One region of the Mesorhizobium sp. LjRoot246 genome, then DNA from elsewhere that is predicted to be linked to it. Evidence: predicted binding sites of a transcription regulator. Region 1 holds the regulator's gene; each other region holds the start of a gene.

Region 1 (2,269 bases):
ATGTTCACCACCCCCGACGACAAACGCACCCAGGACTATATCACCGGCCGGTTCGGCTAAGTTCAGGCATACGAGGGACGAAGATCATGGGTGAACATACCGTCGCATCTTTCGATGAGGATCTGGAGCAGATCAGCCGCCTGATCCGCGACATGGGCGATCTCGCCCGCTTGATGGTCAGTGGCTCGACCAAGGCATTGCTCAATTCGGACAATGCGCTTGCACAGCGCGTCGTCTCCGACGACGCCATCATGGACGCGCGCCAGCGTGAGCTCGACGACCGGGCCATCACGCTGATCGCCAAGCGCCAGCCGATGGCCAACGACCTGCGTGCGGTGGTCGGTTCGATCCGCATGGCCGGCGATCTCGAACGCATTGGCGACCTTGCCAAGAACATCGCCAAGCGCGTCGGCACCGTCGGGCTGAGCGTCACGCCGCGCGACCTGTCGCATTCGATCGACGGGATGGCGCAGCTGGTGTTGATCCAGGTGCAGGGCGTGATCGAGGAATATGCGGCGCGCGACGCCGAGGCCTTGGCCAAACTGCGCGCCGACGACGAGCGCATCGACGTGAAATACACCTCCGTGTTTCGCGAGCTGCTGACCTATATGATGGAAGACCCGCGCAACATCACGGCCTGCACGCATCTGTTGTTCTGCGCCAAGAACCTCGAGCGCATCGGCGACCATGTGACCAACATCGCCGAAAATGCCTATTATGTTTTGACCGGCACGCAACTGCCCGCCAATCGTCCGAAGCAGGACGAGACGGCAATGTCCGCGCCAGCGGCATGACAGGGGTAACCAGCCGATGATCGCGCCACGCATCATGGTGGTGGAGGATGAGGAGCCGCTAGGCGTGCTGCTCCGCTACAATCTGGAGTCCGAGGGTTACCAGGTCGAGGTGGTGACGCGCGGCGACGAGGCCGAGATCCGGCTGCAGGAGAACGTTCCCGACCTTCTGGTGCTCGACTGGATGGTGCCGGCGGTTTCCGGCATCGAACTCTGCCGGCGCCTGCGAATGCGTCCAGAGACCGAGCGGCTGCCGATCATCATGCTGACCGCGCGCGGCGAGGAAAGCGATCGCGTGCGCGGCCTGTCGACCGGCGCCGACGACTATCTGGTCAAGCCGTTCTCGACCCCGGAGTTCATGGCCCGCGTCAAGGCGCTGCTGCGCCGCGCCAAACCGGAAGTGCTGTCCAGCGTGCTCAAGGTCGGCGACATCGTGCTCGACCGCGAGTCGCACCGGGTCTATCGCAAGAAGAGCGAGATCCGCCTCGGGCCGACCGAATTCCGCCTGCTCGAATTCATGATGCGTCATCCCGGCCGCGTGTTCTCGCGCAGCCAGCTGCTCGACAATGTCTGGGGCGAGACGATCTACATCGACGAGCGCACGGTCGACGTGCATGTCGGCCGGCTGCGCAAGGCGGTCAACAACGGCCGCATGCCCGACGTCATCCGCACGATCCGAGGCGCGGGCTACGCCATCAGGGAGGACTAACTCAAGCGACGTTCTTACCGACGAGGCCCGCTCTCGCCTGCGCGCCGGGCGCGAAAATCTCCTGATCGACGAAGGTCAGCGCCCGCATCGCGCAGCCTTCGCGGATCAGCGGCAGTTCGTTGGGCTCGGTGTCGAAGGAAATCGATTTCGAGTGCTGGCCGCCGGCGGTCTGGGCGATGGCCTCGCGCAGCGCCGGCTCGATCAGGTCGAAAGCGGCGGCACTGGCGCCGACCATGGCAACGGGTGCCGGGTCGATCAGCGCAAACAGGCTGCCGAGGCCGTAGCCGAGCGCTTCGCCGGCTTTGCGGTAGGCTTCCCGCTCCGGTCCATCCCTTTCGCGGGCCGCGGTCGCCAGGGCGCGCATGTCGGCATCGCTGACATCGGCAACGGGTTCTGCGTCCTCACCCAGTTGCCTTGCGTTGCGCCAGATGGCGTAGTTGCCGGCATAGGCCTCGACGCAGCCGCGCCGTCCGCAGCGACACAGCGCGCCGTTCGGCCGGTGGATCATGTGGCCGAACTCGCCGCCCGAGGAATGGGTGCCGGTGAACAGCTCGCCCTTCAGCACCAGGCCCATGCCGATGCCGTGCGACAGGAGGATGGCGATGAAATCGTCACGGTAGCGCTGGGGATCGCGCCAGCGCAGCGCTATCGCCATCATGTTGCAGTCGTTTTCCATGGTGGCGGGAATGCCGAACTCGTCTTCGAGTATGTCGGCGAAGGCGATATCGGTGTGCGGCGTGATCGGCGACCACAGCATGGCGCGGGCACG
Region 2 (2,269 bases), 3.0 Mb from region 1:
AAAGGCGGCCGGCTGACCGCGTCGAGGCGACCGCGCTCGTCGCTGGTGAGCACCAGGCTTGCCGCCGCGATGTTGTCCCTGAACTGCGTTTCGGTCCTGCCGCCGATCACCAGCGAACTGACGGCCGGGCGGCCAAGCAGCCAGGCCAGCGCCACCTGCGCCGCGGACACGCCGCGTTGCGTGCCGATCGAGACAAGCTCGTCGACGATCCGCCATAGCCGGTCTTCGTCGCGGATCGGCGGTTCGGACCAGCCGGCGAGCTGGCGGGCGGTAGGGCTGTCGCGGCGGTATTTGCCGGACAACAATCCGCCGGCAAGTGGACTCCAGACCAGCACGCCCAGCCCCTGGTCGACGGAAATCGGCAGCAGCTCGTACTCCGCCTCGCGCGCTTCCAGCGTGTAGTGGATCTGCTGCGTGACGAAGCGCGGCTGGTGATGGCTGTCGCTGATGCCGAGCCCCTTCATCACCTGCCAGCCGGAATAGTTGGAACAGCCGACATAGCGGATCTTGCCCTGGGCAACCAGCGTGTCGAGCGCGGCGATGGTTTCCTCCAGCGGTGTCACGCCATCCCACTCGTGCAGGAAATAGATGTCGATGACGTCGGTCCTGAGCCGTTTCAGGCTCTTCTCGCATTCGCGGATCAGGTGATGGCGCGACAGGCCTTCATCGTTCGGACCGTTGCCGATCCGCATCCGCGCCTTGGAGGCGATCAGCACGTCGCCCTTGCGCTTGCCGCCGAGCGCTTCGCCGATGATCTCCTCCGAAATGCCGTTCGAATAGACATTGGCGGTGTCAATGACGTTGATGCCGGCATCGATGCATAGGTCGATCATCCGACGCGCCTCGTCGAGATCGGTCTTGCCGACGGCGGAAAACGCACCGGCGCCGCCGAAAGTCATGGTGCCCATGGTCAGTGTCGAAACTTTCAGGCCGGAACGGCCGAGGGTGCGGTATTCCATGTCGGTCCTCGCGATTGCATTTGGGAAGGGGGCTGGGGAAGGGGGCGCCCCGAATATGTGACCGCTATTTGTAGGATAATTTGAGCCGCTTGTCCCCATGCCAGGACGACGGATCGATCATACCTCACGGACTTGCGGCGGCGGCAATCACGCTCAGGCTGCAATAAAACCGTCATTGCCGGTCTATATTGAAGTCGGCTCAGGTGTCGCCGTTCCGGCCGCAAGCCGTGAGTTTGGGGCGTTGACGTGGATCGACAGAGCTTGCAAGCGGAGCAGTTGATATGACCGAGCTAAAACAGAATTTTCCAGCCAAGGATTGGCTTGAAGCCGAACTCGCAGACACGCTCGACGAAGACTATGAGCTCGAAATGTCGGAGCCGGCGCTGTCGATGGAGATCGCCAAGATCTACAAGAGTGCGCATCCGCCTTCGATCGATCGCATGCAGTATTTTCGCGACCTGATCACCTTGCAGTCCGAATTGATCAAGCTGCAGTCCTGGGTCGCCTATCACAGGAAGAAGCTGGTGGTGATCTTCGAGGGCCGCGACTCGGCCGGCAAGGGCGGTGTCATCAAGCGCATCACCCAGCGGCTCAATCCGCGCATCTGCCGCGTCGTGGCGCTGCCGGCGCCGACCGAGCGCGAAAAGTCGCAATGGTATTTCCAGCGCTATGTCCCGCATCTGCCGGCCGGCGGCGAAATCGTGCTGTTCGACCGCTCCTGGTACAATCGCTCCGGCGTCGAGCGGGTGATGGGCTTTGCCCAGCCCGATCAGGTGGAAGAATTCTTCCGCGACGTGCCGGAGTTCGAGCGCATGCTCGTCCGCTCCGGCATCACCGTGGTCAAATACTGGTTCTCGATCACCGACGAGGAGCAGCAGATGCGCTTTTTGATGCGCATCCACGATCCGATGAAGCAGTGGAAACTGTCGCCGATGGACCTGCAGTCGCGCGTGCGCTGGGAGCAGTACACCAAGGCCAAGGAAGAGACCTTCGCCCGCACCAACATTCCCGAGGCGCCGTGGTTCATCGTCGAAGGCAACGACAAGAAGCGGGCGCGGCTGAACTGCATCGATCACCTGCTCAAGCAACTGCCCTATGAAGAAGTGCCGCACGAGGAGATCACGCTGCCCGAGCGCGTCTTCAACCCCGAATACGAGCGCCAAGTGCTGCCGCGCGAGCTTTACGTGCCGGAGAAGTACTGAGCCCCTTACCCTCCTCCTTGTGGGGAGGGTCGCGGCTCAAATCGCGCTGTACGCGCGGTTTGGGACGCGGGGTGGGGGTCTGCGCCGCACCCCCACCCCGTCTCCTGC
Region 3 (2,269 bases), 870 kb from region 1:
CTGACGGTGCCAAGCGAGGAAACGCCGAACATGGTGCCATATTTGGCGGCCGCCTTGGCGACCGCACGCTCGCCCTGATGGTGGAACAGGCGCTGCAAGGCGGTCGGCGAGCAATAGAACGGCATTGCCAGTTTCTGGCCCATAACCGTCACCGACATGTCGACCTCGCTCACTCCATGCAGCACGTTGGGAACCAGGTCGCAGGTCTCGAAGCTTTCGGTGTTGCGGCGATAGGTGACCTCATCATCCGCCGCGCCGTCGATGTAGTTGAAGATCGGCCCCGGCAGCCGCTGCTGCGCCATGCGACGGAAATCGGAAAAGTTGTGACAGTCGCTGAGCCGCATCATCGAATTCCAAAGGCCATGGCGGGACAAGCTTCCCGCCACTGTTCGATGCGTCGAATATCAACCTGATGCCACGATGCCAACGGACTAATTGCCGAACTTACGCCTAAGCACTGGCATAAACAGAAAAGGAGCGTCTGAAGCGCCCCTTCCCGTTCAAATCCAACTGACGACGACTACATGCCGAGATCGGAACGAAGCTCGGCCCTGGCAACTTCATATTCGGCCTTGAAGTCGTCCCGGTTGAGCAGGACCGCGGCGATGACGCTGCCGGAAATCCTGCCCATCTCGACGTCGGACGCATAGTGGATACCGCCGACCTCACGATTGTGGGCGTATTCAGCCGCACGCGCCATGATCTCGGCACGCTTTTCCGGAACCATGTCGGACAGGATGATTCCCATCATGGTGCCGACCGTGGCGTGGCCGGACGGCCAGGAACCGGAGCTCGACAACTTGACCGCCGGCTTGACGAGATCGCTGAGCTGGTGCGGGCGCGGGCGTTTCCAAACGTCCTTGGCAGGATCGACGACGGCACCTTCGGTGGCCACCACGCGATCGAAGAAGGCGCTGAATTTCGGCAGCGTCTCCTTGTTGAACTTCGGACCCATGACGCCGGCAAAGCGCCAGACATTCTCCTCGGCGTCGGCCACCGCGCTGGCGACCATCTCGGGGGTGCGTGTTACCTGCAGCGTCAGCACTTCGCCGAGTTCGGCCTTGGTCTGCGCCGAATCGTTTGCCGGCGGCGGCGGCAGTATCATCGTCAGGTCGACATCCTTGTTGGTGACGAAGGGCTGGGCGTCTTCCGCTTGCGCGGCCGAGCCGACGATGAGCAGCAGTAGGCCTGCCGCGAGCGATACGTATCTTTTCATGAGTGCGATCCTTTGATGAGAGCAATACAGGATCGCCGGAATGCCGTGACGACCATGTGACATGACCGGCCTCCGGAAATGCAAAAGGGCGCCTCTCGGCGCCCTTTGCGATCACTTGATTGTGTGGCCCTAGTGCGCCACGCCTTCCCACACCTTTCGCTTGGTAAGATAGACCAGCGCGCCGAACAGAAGCAGGAACACAAGCACCCGGAAGCCGGTCTTCTTGCGATCCTCCATGTGCGGCTCGGCCGCCCACATCAGGAAGGTCGAAACGTCGCGGGAATACTGGTCGACTGTCTGCGGCGCGCCGTCATCATAGGTCACCTGGCCGTCGGACAGCGGCTTGGGCATCTTCAGCGACACGCCCGACATGAAGTACGGGTTGTAGTGGGTGCCTTCCGGGATGACCATTCCGGCTGGCGGCGTCTGGTCGTAACCGGTCAGCAGCGAGTGGATGTAGTCGGGGCCACCGGCGTCGTACTGGGTGAAGATATCGAAGACGAATTGTGGAAAGCCGCGTTCGATGCCGCGTGCCTTAGCCAGCAGCGACATGTCGGGCGGAGCGGCACCACCATTGGAGGCAGCGGCGGCGGCTTCGTTGGCGAATGGCGCCGGGAAATAGTCGGACGGCTTGCCGGGACGGTCGAACATGTCGCCGGCATCGTTGGGGCCGTCATGGATCGTGTACTCGGCCGACAGCGTCTTGATCTGCGCCTCGGAATAGCCGAGGTCCGACAGCGTGCGGAACGCCACCAGGTTCATCGAATGGCAGGCCGAGCAAACTTCCTTGTAGACTTTCAGGCCGCGCTGCAACTGCGCCTTGTCATAGGTGCCGAACGGGCCGGTGAAGCTCCAGTCCATTTCCTTCGGTTCGTCGATCGGGAAATGCGTCGGATTGGCCACATTATGTGCCTCTTCGGCGGCGGTCGCCCAGGTGCCTGCGGCCCCAGTGCCAACGGCCACAAGGCCGATCAGCGCCAGCGAGGTGAGAATCTTTTTCATGCCAATCCCCTTAGATTCTCTACCGCTCTGTCTTCCTGTTTGAGCATGATC

What was found. The regulator PhoB, encoded in region 1, activates phosphate uptake and scavenging genes when phosphate is short. The targets are predictions, from matches to a motif close to TGTCATNNANCTGTCAT.
Region 2: ppk2 (polyphosphate kinase 2) is a predicted target of PhoB. The motif match lies at 1,119-1,135, and genes of this name have one in related genera.
Region 3: ACSQ3L_RS11545 (acid phosphatase) is a predicted target of PhoB. The motif match lies at 1,262-1,278, and genes of this name have one in related genera.

Annotation. Positions count from the first base shown of each region.
Region 1 is NZ_CAXUSN020000001.1:1,535,989-1,538,257, forward strand. Features, by position in the region: gene pstB (phosphate ABC transporter ATP-binding protein PstB) at 1-60, shown strand, start outside; gene phoU (phosphate signaling complex protein PhoU) at 87-794, shown strand; gene phoB (phosphate regulon transcriptional regulator PhoB) at 811-1,500, shown strand; gene ACSQ3L_RS07330 (ROK family protein) at 1,502-2,269, opposite strand, start outside.
Region 2 is NZ_CAXUSN020000001.1:4,571,208-4,573,476, reverse strand. Features, by position in the region: gene ACSQ3L_RS22465 (aldo/keto reductase) at 1-959, opposite strand, end outside; gene ppk2 (polyphosphate kinase 2) at 1,241-2,161, shown strand.
Region 3 is NZ_CAXUSN020000001.1:2,402,411-2,404,679, reverse strand. Features, by position in the region: gene ACSQ3L_RS11550 (alpha-hydroxy acid oxidase) at 1-344, opposite strand, end outside; gene ACSQ3L_RS11545 (acid phosphatase) at 521-1,216, opposite strand; gene ACSQ3L_RS11540 (cytochrome c1) at 1,346-2,218, opposite strand.